2 regions of the Microtetraspora sp. AC03309 genome follow, and region 2 is predicted to be linked to the other one. Evidence: riboswitches for the same ligand, from Rfam matches in the RefSeq annotation. Region 2 holds a riboswitch; the other holds the start of a gene.
What was found. A riboswitch is a leader RNA that binds a small molecule or an ion and turns the genes downstream of it on or off. The one in region 2 is predicted to bind S-adenosylmethionine.

Region 1: it holds a riboswitch for S-adenosylmethionine, as region 2 does, so the genes downstream of both, thrC (threonine synthase) here and IMZ11_RS23475 (aminotransferase class V-fold PLP-dependent enzyme) in region 2, are expected to answer to the same signal.

The regions. Positions count from the first base shown of each region.
Region 1 covers NZ_JADDIL010000026.1:25,228-32,578, forward strand. Annotated here, with positions in the region: gene IMZ11_RS17425 (hypothetical protein) at 1-412, shown strand, start outside; gene IMZ11_RS17430 (sugar MFS transporter) at 390-1,556, opposite strand; gene IMZ11_RS17435 (trehalose-6-phosphate synthase) at 1,701-3,128, opposite strand; gene IMZ11_RS17440 (RNA polymerase sigma factor) at 3,245-3,796, shown strand; SAM riboswitch class I at 3,944-4,083, shown strand; gene thrC (threonine synthase) at 4,098-5,360, shown strand; gene IMZ11_RS17450 (MoaD/ThiS family protein) at 5,398-5,673, shown strand; gene IMZ11_RS17455 (cold-shock protein) at 6,035-6,238, shown strand; gene groL (chaperonin GroEL) at 6,600-7,351, shown strand, end outside.
Region 2 covers NZ_JADDIL010000040.1:41,019-48,369, reverse strand. Annotated here, with positions in the region: gene folP (dihydropteroate synthase) at 1-667, shown strand, start outside; gene IMZ11_RS23500 (nuclear transport factor 2 family protein) at 654-1,073, shown strand; gene folB (dihydroneopterin aldolase) at 1,070-1,441, shown strand; gene folK (2-amino-4-hydroxy-6-hydroxymethyldihydropteridine diphosphokinase) at 1,438-1,938, shown strand; gene IMZ11_RS23485 (DUF3180 domain-containing protein) at 1,958-2,407, shown strand; gene IMZ11_RS23480 (NADH-quinone oxidoreductase subunit D) at 2,411-3,601, opposite strand; gene IMZ11_RS23475 (aminotransferase class V-fold PLP-dependent enzyme) at 3,632-4,924, opposite strand; SAM riboswitch class IV at 4,973-5,088, opposite strand; gene IMZ11_RS23470 (cytochrome P450) at 5,209-6,414, shown strand; gene IMZ11_RS23465 (SAM-dependent methyltransferase) at 6,398-7,351, opposite strand, start outside.

The DNA of each region.
Region 1 (7,351 bases), on a different contig from region 2:
GACGGGTTCGTGCCCGACCGTTAACGACGAGATCTTCGGGTTCCGTGACTCCGGTTGCCGCAGCTTCTGGGTGCTGGGCCCGAGCGCGATCGAGATCGGGCACGAGGTGTTCCAGGCGTACACGCCGGAAGGCCCGTTCTACCCGGCCACCGACGTCGGCCCCTGCGTGTACGACGCGAACCTCTCGACCGGCCAGATGACGCTCACGGCCAAGGGGCTGCGCCAGATCGGCCCCGGGCACAAGGCGTACTACCGCGCCTGGTCGGCCAACTGCGTCAGCCTGAACAGCGGCAAGGTGAAGGGCCGCTTCACCCAGCGTGAGTGGTACCTGCCGAAGTCGAAGATCCTGGTCGTGGACCAGTGGAACACGCAGGGCCTCTCGACGGTCCTCAAGTACGCGACCTGGAGCTGATGATCCCGCCGACGGCGAGCCCGATCAGCGCGGGCACGAGCAGGAACGCGGCGTGGGTGCCGAACCCGTCGCCCAGGGCGCCGAGAACGAACGGCCCGGCGCCCGACCCCACGCCCGCCCAGATGGAGGCGGCGCCGGACGCCCGGTCCGGCCTGCCGCCGGAGGCGTCGATGATCCTGGCCAGCGCGAGCGGGAAGTGGACGGAGATGCCGAGCCCGCTGAGCGCGAGGCCGACGTAGCCGAGCGGCACCGAGGCGCTGGTCCAGAAGATCGCCCACCCGGCCAGAGTCACGGCCAGCGCGCCGAGAAGCACCGTCGACGGAGGAAGGCGCAGAGCCAGCCTGGCGCCGCCGAACCGGCCGACGGCCATCCCACCGAGCATCGCGGACAGCCCGGTCGCCGCGGTGGCCGCCGTGAGCCCGGTCCGCTGGGCGAACAGCTCGGCCGCCCACAGATTGAACGTGAACTCCAGTGCCACGCAGCACAGCAGCACCGCCCCGGCCACATGGAAGCGCCACCCGTAGGGCGCCTTGGCGGGGCCGGAGACGGCGACCGCGGCCTGCTGCGGGTCGGGCACCCAGACCCTGCCCATCGTGAGCGCGAGGACGGCGGTGGCGACGATCGGGATGTAGAGCGCCGACCGCCAGCCGAGTACCGACCCGGCGGCCAGGCTGAAGACGTACGAGGCCGCGATGCCGGCGCTCACTCCGACGGCGTTGGACTCGCTGATCGCGGCGGGCCCGGCGAGGCCGTGGTGGTCGCTCAGGACGGCCATCGACACGTAGAGGGCCATGGAGGCCGATCCGCTGGCGAGGAAGTAGCCGCTCAGCGTGAACGGAAGCGCGTGGCCGAGCGCGACGGTGAGCATGCCCGCGTTCATGCCGACAAGCCCGGCCCAAGTGATGGTGCGGCGTCCGAAGCGCCTGGTCAGTGTGGGCAGGGCGAGGCCGGTGACGATCGCCCCTACCGCCATCGCGGTGCCGTGCAGGCCCGCGACGGCCTGGGAGACGCCGAGCTCGGCACGCAGGGTGGGAAGCGCGGCGGAGAGCGCGTACAGGTACGTCGCGAAGGTCGCGAGCTGGAGGTAGATCAGCCAGGTCGGCCGATCCCTGGTGAGCCTGGCGGCCGCGACGGTCGTGGTCAAGCTCGTCCCCCGTGCTGAAGCGCAAACTAGCGCAGACGCTATCACCGGACCTCATTCAGGAGAGATCACCCTGAGGTCAGACAGGCGTGCGAACGCGTGGGTCCCCGCCGGTCCATCGGGCCGCGGCGGGACGCCGCGGCATGGTCAGGAGAGTGCGGCGAGCTGCTCCGCGAGCCACCGCCGCGGAGGGAGCGCGGTGGCCGCGACGCGCAACCGCGCGCACCGCTCCGCCCGCTCGTCCTCCGGCATGATCAGCGCCTCGTGCAGGGCGGCCGCCGTACCCGAGACGTCGAAGGGGTTGACCAGCAGGGAGTCCGCTCCGAGTTCCGTGGCGGCGCCCGCCTCGCGGGAGAGCACGAGCGCGCACCGGGGCGACAGGATCGGCCCCTCCTTGGCGACGAGGTTCATGCCGTCGCGTATCGGGTTGACCAGCAGCACGTCGGCCAGTCGGTACGCCGCGAGGGAGCGGGGATAGTCGTCGTGCACGTTGAGGATGAGCGGGTCCCACTCCTCGGTGGCGTAGGCGTCCTCGATCTCCTTGGCGCACCGCTGCACCGCCGCCGTGTACTCACGGTATTCGGGCAGGTCGTGCCGCGACGGGTAGGCGAAGGCGAGGTGGACCACCCTGCCGTGCCACTCGGGGTGGTCGGCCAGGAACTCCCGGTAGGCCATCAGGCCGCGGACGATGTTCTTGGACAGCTCGGTCCGGTCGATGCGGACGATCAGCCGCCGGTCGCCGACCTGCTCCTTGAGCGCGGTCATGCGCGCCTCGACGTCCGGCTCGGCGGCCCTGGCGCGGAGGGCGTCCCCGTCCACTCCGAGCCCGTGTACGCCGACGCGGGTGGTCCTGCCCTCGTAGGTGACCGTACGGCCGGCCCGGTCGACCCGCGCGCCCAGGATGGCGGCGCAGCAGTCCATGAACGCGGCGGCCCAGCGGGACGTGAGGAACCCGGCGTGGTCCGCGCCGAGGATGCCCGACAGCACCTCGGCGGCGACGTCGTCGGGCAGGAGCGAGAAGTACTCGGGCGGGGCCCAGGGCGTGTGCGAGAAGTGCGCGATCCGCACGTCGGGCCGCTCGACCCGCAGCATGGCCGGAGCCAGGGTGAGGTGGTAGTCCTGGATCATCACCTTGGCGCCGTGCGCGGCCTCCTCGGCGAGCGCGAGCGCGAACGCCCCGTTGTACTCCTGGTAGGACGCCCACTCGCGGCGGAAGCGCGTGTCGAAGTGCGGCATGGTCGGGGTGTTGTAGAGCAGGTGGTTGACGAACCACAGGGTCGAGTTGGCGACCGCGTTGTAGGCCCGGTGGAAGGTCGCCGGAGGGATGTCGAGCATCCGTAGCCGTCCCGTGTCGTAGCCCGCCTGGTCCAGCCGGCCGCCCGGCGCGAGCCGTGCGGCACTGCGGTCGCCGTCGGAGAGGGCCGCGCAGACCCAGAGCATGTCGGAGTCCTTGAACGCCTCGGACAGCCCGGAGACGAGGCCGCCGCCGCCGCGCCGCATGGTGAGCGCGCCGTCGTCGGACAGGGTGAACGAGACCGGCCCCCGATTGGAGGCGATCAGCACGTTGCTGCTCATGATCCGGCTCCCGTTACTGTGAGGGCGCGCATTCCGGAAGAGTAATAAATCCTGACCGTCGCCAATAGGATGTCAGGGAACCGCGGGTGCCCCGGCGAGGCGGGATGAGATCAGAGATGGCACTGGACGAGACGACCGAGGAACTGGCCCGATCGGCCGCCCAGGGCGATCACCGCTCTCTCGGCGAGCTGCTGCGCATGATCGAGCCGCACGTGCTGCGGCACTGTGAACGGCTGCTGCCCTACCGGCAGGACGCCGAGGAGGCGGCCCAGGACACCCTCCTCGCGGTCGCGCGCAACATCGGCAGGTTCGAGGGGCGGGCCAAGTTCAGCACCTGGCTGCACATCGTGACCGCCAACTGCGCCCGCACCACCTACCGGTCGCTGAAGCGCCGGGCGTCCGAGCAGGCGGAGGAGCTGCCCGAGCAGCGTCCCGATCCGCGCCGGGTCAGCGTCATCGCCGGATCGCGGCTCGACCTGCTGGACGCGATGGAGGCGTTGGAGGCGGAGAAGCCCGACCTCGCCCAGGCGCTGGTGCTGCGCGACATCTGCCAGCTGGACTACACCGAGGTGGCCGATCAGCTGGGCATCCCGCTCGGCACCGCCAAGTCGCGCATCCATCAGGCGCGCAAGTACGTGCAGACGGCCCTGGGCGAGGCATACGGCTGATCGTCTTACCTGGTAATGCGATTTCATCTCGAATAATGAGACGTCGGATCGGACACCTGGGACGACAAGGTACAGTGCTAGGGAGTGTCCCGCCGATGATCTTTGGGATACGCCCTGCGGCATGCCCGCCAGGGAACAACTGAATATTGCTCATCCAGAGGGGTGGAGGGACCGGCCCTGCGAAGCCCCGGCAACCCTCCCGGTGCCCGTACTCGTGACCACGAGGCCGGCCGGGACAGGTGCCAATTCCGGCTCGTGACCAGGGTGGCCACGAGCGAAGATGAGGGAAAGGCCTCGCTTCATGGCGCTCGCAAGCACTGCAAACTCCGCTCTCGACTTCGGCCCCGCCTCGGCTCTGTCCTGTCGTGAGTGCGGCACCCGCTATGACCTCGGCCCGATCTTCGCGTGTATCGAGTGTTTCGGGCCACTCGAGGTGGCGTACGACTTCGGTCCGGTGACCCGCGAGGAGATCGCGGCCGGTCCGACCAACATCTGGCGGTACAGCAAGCTCCTCCCCGTTCCGGGGAACGTCGAGACCCGGCCCAACCTCCAGCCCGGCTGGACCAAGCTGGTCAAGGCCGACAACCTGGCCGGCGAGCTGGGCCTCCGCTCGCTGTACATCAAGGACGACTCGGGCAACCCCACCCACTCCTTCAAGGACCGCGTGGTGGCGATCGCCCTGGAGGCCGCGCGGAACTTCGGCTTCCACACACTGTCCTGCTCCTCCACGGGCAACCTCGCCGGAGCGGTCGGCGCGGCCGCCGCTCGCGCGGGGCTCGACTCGTGCGTGTTCATCCCTTCCAACCTCGAAGAGGCCAAGATCACCATGGCCTCGGTGTACGGCGGCCGCCTGGTCGCGATCGACGGCACCTACGACGAGGTCAACCGGTTCTGCTCCGAGCTCATCGGTGACGAGCTGGGCGAGAAGTGGGGTTTCGTCAACGTCAACCTCCGCCCGTACTACGCCGAGGGCTCCAAGACGCTGGCCTATGAGATCGCCGAGCAGCTCGGCTGGCGGATCCCCGACCAGATCGTCATCCCGGTGGCCTCCGGCTCCCAGCTCACCAAGATCGACAAGGGTTTCCGCGAGCTGATCAAGCTGGGTCTGGTCGAGGAAAAGCCGTACAAGATCTTCGGTGCGCAGGCCGAGGGCTGCTCGCCGGTCTCCAGCGCGTACAAGGCGGGTCACGACGTGGTCCAGCCGGTCAAGCCGGACACGATCGCCAAGTCGCTGGCGATCGGGAACCCGGCCGACGGGCCGTACGTGCTGGACATCGCGCGGCGCACCGGCGGCGCGGTGGAGGACGTGAACGACCGCGAGGTGGTCGACGCGATCCGGCTGCTCGCCCGGACCGAGGGCATCTTCGCCGAGACGGCGGGCGGGGTGACCGTCGGCGTGCTGCGCAAGCTCACCGAGAGCGGCGCGCTCGACCCGGAGGCCGAGACGGTCGTGCTCAACACCGGAGACGGCCTGAAGACCCTGGACGCCGTCGCGGCCGAGGCCCGGCCCGCGGCCGTCATCCGCCCCTCTCTCGCGGCATTCCGTACGGCTTTCGCCAACTGACCGCGTTTACCAACGAAGCAACGAAAGTGAGCGAAAAATGAGCGTTTCTGTACGGATTCCGACGATTCTTCGTACATACACGGGGGGAGCCGCCGAGGTGTCCGGTGAAGGCGGAACGCTGCGCGAGGTCCTGCAGAAGCTGGACGCCGACTATCCCGGCATCGGCGCGCGGATCCTCGATGAAACGGGCAAGATTCGGCGTTTTGTCAACGTCTATGTCGGGGAAGAGGATGTCCGTTTCGTGGAGGGTCTGGACACCCCCACTCCCGATGGCGTCCAGATCTCGGTGATCCCGGCGGTGGCCGGCGGCTGACCCCTCGCGAGCCCACGACACCCACGTACCCAGGCCGGGTACGTGGGTGTTCGCATGTTGACGTGGGGTTCTGGCTAATGGCCGTTTATCTGGACATCAGGGCATGTGGTGCAATTCTCAACTAACTAATCGTTAACCGAATATTCTCCTGATCCTGCTTTGGGCGAACGCCAAGAAGTAGTTTGGGGATTGACTCTGTTGCCCTACGGCTTGACACGGGTATGGTCGAGGACGATCGACGTAACCGGGGGCCTCTTCGGTATCGGCGGTCGGCACTGGTCTCGGGCGTCTGCATTGAGATCAGCTGTTACGGATCGCGCGGGAATGGGCGTGATCTCCAGCCCAGCAAGAGGAGTCGGAAGTGGCGCAGGGCACCGTCAAGTGGTTCAACGCGGACAAGGGCTACGGCTTCATCGCGGTAGACGGTGGTAAGGACGTGTTCGTCCATTACTCGGCAATCATGATGGACGGTTACAAGGCCCTTGAGCAGGGGCAACGGGTGGAGTTCGACATCACGCAGGGTCAGAAGGGCCCGCAGGCGGAAGGCGTACGGACCGTCGTTTGATCCTGGAACGGCATCTGACGGCGCTTCGTGGAGCGTCGGCCTGGGGCCCGGTTCGCGTGGGGCGAGCCGGGCCTTCGCGTTCCGGCGCGCGTCCGCCGAGTCCGCCGAGTCCGCCAGGTACGGCACGGGTAGATCCATGATGCCGGACGTGCGAAAAGAGTGATGCTTCCAGCTCAGACCCGTTGCGGCTTGCACTCGCCTGGGTAGAGTGCTAAACAGTTCGTTGGCACTCTGATGTCGAGAGTGACAGAAACACCAGGATCGAGGCGATGGGGCCGGCGAAGGGAATGCGGGCCCAGACGCCGTCGCGGGCGTCGGCTCGGTCCTCGCAAGCCACCCTGCAACTGGGAGGTCTAGCCTTATGGCAGCCAAAATGATCGCGTTTGACGAGGACGCCCGGCGCGGTCTCGAGCGCGGTATGAACCAGCTCGCTGACGCCGTGAAGGTGACTCTCGGCCCCAAGGGCCGCAACGTCGTGCTGGAGAAGAAGTGGGGCGCCCCCACGATCACCAACGACGGTGTCTCCATCGCCAAGGAGATCGAGCTCGAGGACCCGTGGGAGAAGATCGGGGCCGAGCTCGTCAAGGAAGTCGCCAAGAAGACCGACGACGTCGCGGGTGACGGCACCACCACCGCCACCGTGCTCGCCCAGGCTCTGGTACGCGAGGGTCTGCGCAACGTCGCCGCCGGCGCCAACCCGATGTCCCTGAAGAAGGGCATCGAGGCCGCCGTCGAGCGCGTCAGCGAGGAGCTCTCCAAGCTGGCCAAGGACGTGGAGACCAAGGAGCAGATCGCCTCCACGGCCACCATCTCCGCCGGCGACGCCCAGATCGGCGAGATGATCGCCGAGGCCATGGACAAGGTCGGCAAGGAAGGCGTCATCACCGTCGAGGAGAGCAACGCCTTCGGCCTCGAGCTTGAGCTCACCGAGGGTATGCGCTTCGACAAGGGCTACATCTCGGGCTACTTCGTCACCGACCCGGAGCGTATGGAGGCGGTCTTCGAGGACCCCTACATCCTCATCGTCAACTCGAAGATCTCGGCCAACAAGGACCTGCTCCCGCTGCTCGACAAGGTCGTGCAGGCGGGCAAGCCGCTGGTCATCATCGCCGA
Region 2 (7,351 bases):
CGGTTCCGCCCGGGTCTCCCTCGGAGAGGAACTGCGCCGGGTCGAGCCCGTGATCCGCGTCCTCCGCCAGGAGGGCGTGACGGTCAGCGTGGACACCATGCGCGCGGAGGTCGCCGAGGCGGCCGTGGAAGCCGGTGCCATGCTCGTCAACGACGTGAGCGGCGGGCTGGCCGATCCGGCGATGCCCAGGGTCGTCGCGGCGGCCGGCGTGCCGTACGTCGTGATGCACTGGCGCGGCCACAGCCACGACATGGACAGCCGCGCGATGTACGGAGACGTCGTCACCGAGGTGACCGAGGAACTGCGCAAGCGGGTCGACTCGGTGCTCGGCGAGGGCGTGCGCGAGGAGCAGATCGTCATCGACCCCGGGCTCGGGTTCTCCAAGCATCCCGAGCACAACTGGGCGCTGCTGGCCGGGACCCGCAAGCTGGTCGAGATGGGCCATCCCGTGCTGATCGGCGCGTCGAGGAAACGGTTCCTCGGGCGCCTGCTGCCGGACGCCGAGGGCAGGCCCCGCCCCTTCGACCGCAGTGACGACGCCACGCTGGCGGTCACCGCGCTCGCCGCGCGGGAGGGCGCCTGGTGCGTCCGGGTACACCAGGTCGGACCCAACGCGGACGCCGTACGCGTCGCGGCGGCGTGGAAGGCAGCCGATGAAGGACGTTGAGGAGCTCAACCAGGAGTTCTACGACGCGATCGAGAGCGCGGACCTGGATCGGATGTCCGAGATCTGGGCGGAGGACGCGGGCGACCGGGTGGCGATGTGCGTCCACCCCGGTTGGCCCATGCTCAGCGGCCGGTCCGAGGTGCTCCGCTCGTGGGCGCTGATCATGGCCAACACCCCGTACATCCAGTTCGTGCTGACCGACGTGCGGACCATGGTGCTGGGCGACGTCGCCGTGCTCACCTGCGCGGAGAACATCCTGACCGCCGCGGACACCGACGAGGCGGGGTTCGCCGCGGGCCGGGTGGTCGCGACCAGCACATACGTCCGCACCCCGGACGGCTGGCGCCTGTGGTTGTACCACGGGTCCCCCGTCCTGCAGAGCGAGGACGAGGAGGAGGAAGAGTGAGCGGCCGGAGTGACAGCGTTCGCCTGGTGGGGCTGCGCGCGCGGGGGCGGCACGGCTGCCTGCCCGCGGAGCGGGAGCTCGGCCAGGAGTTCGTGGTCGACGTGACGTTGTTCCTCGACACCGCGCCCGCCGCCGGGGGAGACGACCTGACCAAGACCGTCGACTACGGCGCGCTGGCCGTGCGCCTGGTGGAGACGGTCGGGGGCGAGCCGGTCAACCTCATCGAGACGCTCGCCGACCGGCTCGCGTCCGTCTGCCTGGCGTACGACCTGGTGGACGAGGTGGAGGTCAGTGTGCACAAGCCGGCCGCGCCCATTCCGCTGCCGTTCGACGACGTGGTGGTGACCATCAGAAGGGGTCGCGCATGAGGGTCGTGCTCGCGCTCGGCAGCAATCTCGGTCGCCGGATGGAGAATCTCCAGGGCGCGATCGACGCCCTCTTCGACGCTCCGGGACTGACGTTCGTCGCCGTCTCCCCCGTGTACGAGACCGACCCCGTGGGCGGGCCTGAGCAGGACCCCTACCTCAACGCCGTCGTCGTGGCCGAGTCCATGCTGGACGCGTGGGCGCTCCTCGAACGCGCCCAGAGCATCGAGAACGCCTTCGGCCGGGTGCGCGTGGAGCGCTGGGGGCCGCGGACTCTCGACGTGGATCTGATCACGGTGGACGACGTCGTGTCGGCCGATCCCGACCTCACGCTCCCGCACCCCCGGGCGCACGAGCGGGCGTTCGTGCTGGTCCCGTGGCTGCGGGCCGATCCGGAGGCGACGCTCACCGGGCACGGCGCCGTGGCCGACCTGCTCGCCGGGCTGGACCAGGCCGGTGTACGGCTGCGCGACGACCTGTCCCTGGAGCCCCCCGCCTGATGTCGCAAGAGGAGCCTGCGTGAAGCCCAGCAACCCCGGCGTGCTGGTCGGCCTGGTGGTGGTGTTCGCGCTGCTCACCTGGGGCCTGCTGCAGAAGACCTATTCCCAGCTGCCGACCGTGCCGTGGAGCGCGATCCCGACCCTGCTGCTGCTGGCCATCGGTGAGGCGTACACCGGGTGGCTGACCCGGGCCAGGATCCGCCGCAAGCCGGGCACCAAGCCGGCGGAGCCGCTGGCGGTCGCCCGGCTCGCCGCCCTGGCGAAGGCCACGGCGTACGCGGGCGCGGTGTTCGGGGGCGTCTTCGCGGGTTTCGTGCTCCACGTGCTCAACCTGCTCGACCTGCCCCAGCCGCGGCAGGACGCGTTCGTCGCGGGCGGCTCGTTCGCCTCGTGCGTCGTGCTGATCTGCGCGGCGCTTTTCCTTGAGCACTGCTGCCGGGTGCCGGGCAAGCCGGAGGAGCGCAAGTAACCGCTATTTGTCGATGTCCCCGACGACGAAGAACATCGAGCCGAGAATGGCGATCATGTCGGCGACCAGATGCCCCGGCAGGATCTCCCGCAGCACCTGGACATTGTTGAACGACGCGCTGCGCAGCTTCAACCGCCAGGGGGTCTTCTCGCCCCGGGACACGAGGTAGTACCCGTTGATGCCGAGCGGGCTCTCCGTCCAGGCGTACGTGTGGCCCTCGGGGGCCTTGAGGATCTTCGGCAGCCGCTGGTTGATCGGTCCCGGGGGGAGCTCCCGCAGCCGGTCAAGGCAGGCGTCCGCCAAGTCGAGGGAGGCCTTGACCTGGTCGAGCAGCACCTCGAACCGGGCGTGGCAGTCGCCTTCCGTCCGGGTCACCACCCGCACCGGCAGCTCGCCGTACGCGAGGTAGGGCTCGTCCCTGCGCAGATCGAAGTCGACGCCGGAGGCGCGGGCGATCGGGCCGCTCACGCCGTACTGCATGATCGTCTCGCGGGGCAGCACCCCGACGCCCTTGGTCCGGGCGAGGAAGATCTCGTTGCCGGAGACGAGGTTCTCGATGTCGGGGAGGCGGCGCCGTACGTCGGCGACGGCCTGCCCCGCGCGGTCGAGCCAGCCGAGCGGCAGATCCTCCTTGAGGCCGCCGACGCGGTTGAACATGTAGTGCATCCGGCCGCCGGAGATCTCCTCCATGACGTGCTGCAGGGTCTCCCGCTCGCGGAACGCGTAGAAGACCGGGGTGATCGCGCCCAGCTCCAGGGGGTAGGACCCGAGGAACATCAGGTGGTTGAGCACCCGGTTGAGCTCGGCCAGCAGTGTCCGTGCCCACACCGCACGTCGCGGGACCTCCATGCCGAGCATCCGCTCGACCGCGATCACGACGCCCAGTTCGTTGGCGAAGGCCGACAGCCAGTCGTGCCGGTTCGCCAGGACGATGATCTGGCGGTAGTCGCGCACCTCGAACAGCTTCTCGGCGCCCCGATGCATGTAGCCGATGATCGGCTCGGCGCTGACGATGCGCTCGGCGTCCAGAGTGAGACGCAGCCGCAGCACGCCGTGCGTCGACGGGTGCTGCGGTCCGATGTTGAGGACCATGTCCTCGGTGGCCAGTTCCCGGGGCGCCACCGCTCCCGCGCCCGACCCGATGCCCACGACGCGTTCCCGGAACGCCCCCTCGGCCCGAGGCTCTCCTGTCATACGGCCCATGCTCCCACGCCGGGGGGTGGTTCAGGACGAAATGCCCACCCCGGTTGTGGCCAGGTCCCGCAGAGCGCCGATCAGCCGGTCCACGTGCTCCTCGGTCGTGCCGATCCCGATCGACGCGCGTACGGCGCTGGCCGTGCCGTCCTGGCAGCCGCCGTCGGAGGTCCCGAGTAGGTGCCGTACGAACGGGTGCGCGCAGAACTTGCCGTCCCGGACGCCGATGCCGTGGTCCGCCGACAGGGACTCGGCGACCTCACGGGCCGTCAGGCCGTCCACGGTGAACGACACGATGCCGACCCTGGGGTGGTCCGGCCCCCAGAGGGACAGCTCGCGCACACCCTCGATCCCGGCGATCCCCGCGCGCAGGCGGGCCACCAGCCGCTCCTCCTCGCGGACCAGGGCCGTCCAGCCGGTCGCGGCCAGCGCGTCGCAGGCCGCGGCGAGGGCGACCGCCCCCAGCACGTTCGGGGTACCGGCCTCGTGGCGCACCTCGGGGTCGTCGCTCCACGACGTCTCCTCGCCGTCCGCGCCGACCGAGGTCACCGCGCCGCCGCCCAGCAGGTACGGCGCGGCCTCCGCGAGCCAGTCGGCCCGCCCGACCAGGGCTCCGGAGCCGAACGGCGCGTACAGCTTGTGCCCGGAGAACGCCACGTAGTCGAGGTCGAGCGCGGCCAGGTTGAGCCGCCGGTGCGGGACGAGCTGGGCGGCGTCCACCACGACGCGGGCGCCGTGCCGGTGCGCCACGTGCGCGAGCCCCGCGATCGGCCACAGCTCGCCGGTCACGTTGGAGGCGGCCGTGACGACCAGGAGGGCCGGTCCCTCGATCCCGGCCAGCGTCTCGTCCACGGCCCTGATCGCCTCGCCGGGGAAGGCCGGGGGCGCGAGCCGTACGGCGTCGGGCCAGGGCAGCAGCGAGGCGTGGTGCTCGGTGTCGAACACGACGGTGGTGGTGCCCTCGGGCAGGCTGCGGGCCAGCAGGTTCATCGCGTCGGTCGTGTTGCGGGTGAAGACCACCGCGTCGTCCGTGCGGGCGCCCACGAAGGCCCGGACGGTGTGCCTCGCCTGCTCGTACCGGGCCGTCGTGAGCTGGGAGGCGTATCCGGCGCCGCGGTGCACGCTGGAGTAGGCCGGCAGCGCCGCGGTGACGGCGGCGCTCACCGGCTCCAGACAGGGCGCGCTCGCCGCGTAGTCCAGGTTCGCGTACGGCACCAGCCGCCCGCCCTTGACCGGCACCTCGAGGTCGGCGCCCAGGACGGCGGGGATCGGCCGTTCGTTGGCGGCGGCGGGGGAGAGGGTGGACAGCGAGAGAACGGACACGACGGCCTCCTGAGGTCAGGGACCCCGGCCATGGCGTCATACCGGCGGAGCCCGCGCTTGCCCGGCGCGCCTCGCGCCGGACCTGGTCCTCACCCGGGGCACCCCGCCGCGGACGCGAGGGTTGCCGGCCAGCAAGCCGGGGCTGTGCGCTGGCACTCATGACCTGTGCGGCACTATAGCCCACTCCCTCCCCGGCGCCGCAAGCCGTCAGTTGCCCGAAATGTGATGTCCGTACTGGTGGTTCAGGTGATGCGACCAGGCAAAATGCTTCGTATGGTTGGTTTGTGAAGTTTGATCCTTGGAATCCCGAGTTCGTGGCCCACCCGTACGGCGTCTACGCCGATCTGCGGGAGAACGACCCGGTCAGTTTCTTCGAGCCGACCGGCCAGTGGCTGATCGCCCGTCACGCCGACGTGAACGCGCTGCTGCGCGATCGGCGGCTGGGCCGCTCCTACCTCCACACGGCCTCGCACGAGGCGTTCGGCAGGGAACCCGAGCCGGAGTTCCAGGAACCCTTCTGGAGGGTGGTCAGGGCCGGCATGCTCGACGTCGAGCCGCCCGTCCACACCCGCCTGCGCCGCCTGGTGTCCAAGGCGTTCACGCCCCGGATGGTGGAGTCGCTCCGCCCCCGCGTGCGCAGGATCGCCAGGGAGCTGGCCGACGGGCTGGTCGAGCGCGGCGGCGGCGACCTGCTCGCCGAGGTGGCCGAGCCGCTCCCGGTGACCGTGATCGCCGAAATGTTGGGCGTGCCCGAGGCCGACCGGCACCTGCTGCGCCCGTGGTCCGCCGACATCTGCGGCATGTACGAGCTCAACCCCTCGCTCGACGCGCAGCACACGGCCGTGCGGGCGGCGGCGGAGTTCGCCGAATACCTGCGCGAGCTGGCCAGATCCCGTAAGGACCAGCCGGGAGACGACCTCATCACCGCCCTCGCGCAGGTCGTGGACGACGGCGACCGGCTGACCGAGGACGAGCTGATCGGCACCTGCGTGCTGCTGCTCAACGCCGGCCACGAGGCCACCGTGAACGTCACCGGCAACGGCTGGTGGTCGCTGTTCCGCAACCCGGCCGAGCTGGAGCGGCTCAGGAACGACCGCACGCTGATGCCCACGGCCATCGAGGAACTGCTGCGGTGGGACACCCCGCTGCAGATGTTCGAGCGCTGGGTCCTCGAGGACATCGAGGTCGGCGGGGTGACGATCCCCCGCGGCGTGGAGATCGGGCTGCTCTTCGGCTCGGCCAACCGCGATCCGGAGGTCTTCCCCGACCCGGACCGCCTGGACGTCGGGCGTGTGGACAACCCGCACATCTCCTTCGGCGCGGGCATCCACTTCTGCCTCGGTGCCCCGCTCGCGCGGGTCGAGCTGGTGGAGTCCTTCACCGCGCTGCTCGACGCCGCCCCGAAGCTGGAACTCGTCGAGGAGCCCTTCTGGAAGCCGGGTTACATCATCCGCGGCCTGGAGTCGCTGCGGGTCACCGTGACTGGCTGAGCCAGCCGAACCTCCCGAGCCCGGCCGGATCGATCAGCTCGGCCTCCTCCGAGGCGCGCCCCAGGGCCCTGAGGTAGCCGCGCGGGTCGGTGTGCGCGAGAGCGAGCGGCGGCCGGGCTCCGCCGACGCCCAGCCGCCGCAGGGCCTCCCGCTGCGTCGTCAGCGTCGTGCCCCGCGCGCCTGCCCGCTCGCCCGCCGCGGCGCAGGCGTCCAGGGCCACGTGCGCCGTGATGTCGCACGACCCGTCCGGCACGGGAGGTACGGCCGCGCCGTTCCGGTAGCCCACGAGGCTCCCGCCGCCCGGCCGGTCGTCCACAGGGTGTGCATAATCCACGGCGACCGCGGTGCCGCGCGCGAGCCGTACGATCAGCGACGCCCAGGCCTCGTCGCGGGGACGGCCGATCTCGGCGCGGTCGCCCACGGCCCGCAGCGGCCACCACCGCTCCAGCCAGGCGAGATCCCGCTCGTCCGGTCCCGGTCCCGGTCGTTCCTCGCCGGTCGCGGGGTCCACCAGGAGCAGCCGCGGTCCGCCGGGAGTCCGCTCCACGACGTCCACCGGCACGTTGTCGAGCCACTCGTTGGCGAAGATCAGCCCATGGACCTCGTCCGGTACGGCCGGCGCCCATGCCACGCGCTCGTCCACACCTTCCGGCCGCGACGACAGATCGACCGCGGTGACGCGCAGCCGGTCCGCGAGCTCGGGCGGGGCGAGCTCCAGCACGGACACGGCGAGCATGCCGTCCCCCGCGCCCATGTCGACCAGGTCGAGGACCGGAGGCCGCCCGAGCGCGGTGTCGACCTCGCCGAGCAGGCGCAGCACCGCCTCGGCGAAGGCCGGTGACGCGTGCACCGACGTGCGGAAGTGCCGGACCGGCCGTTCTCTCAGGTAGAAGCCGCCGTCGCCGTACAGTGCCCGCCGTGTCGCTTCCCGCCAGGT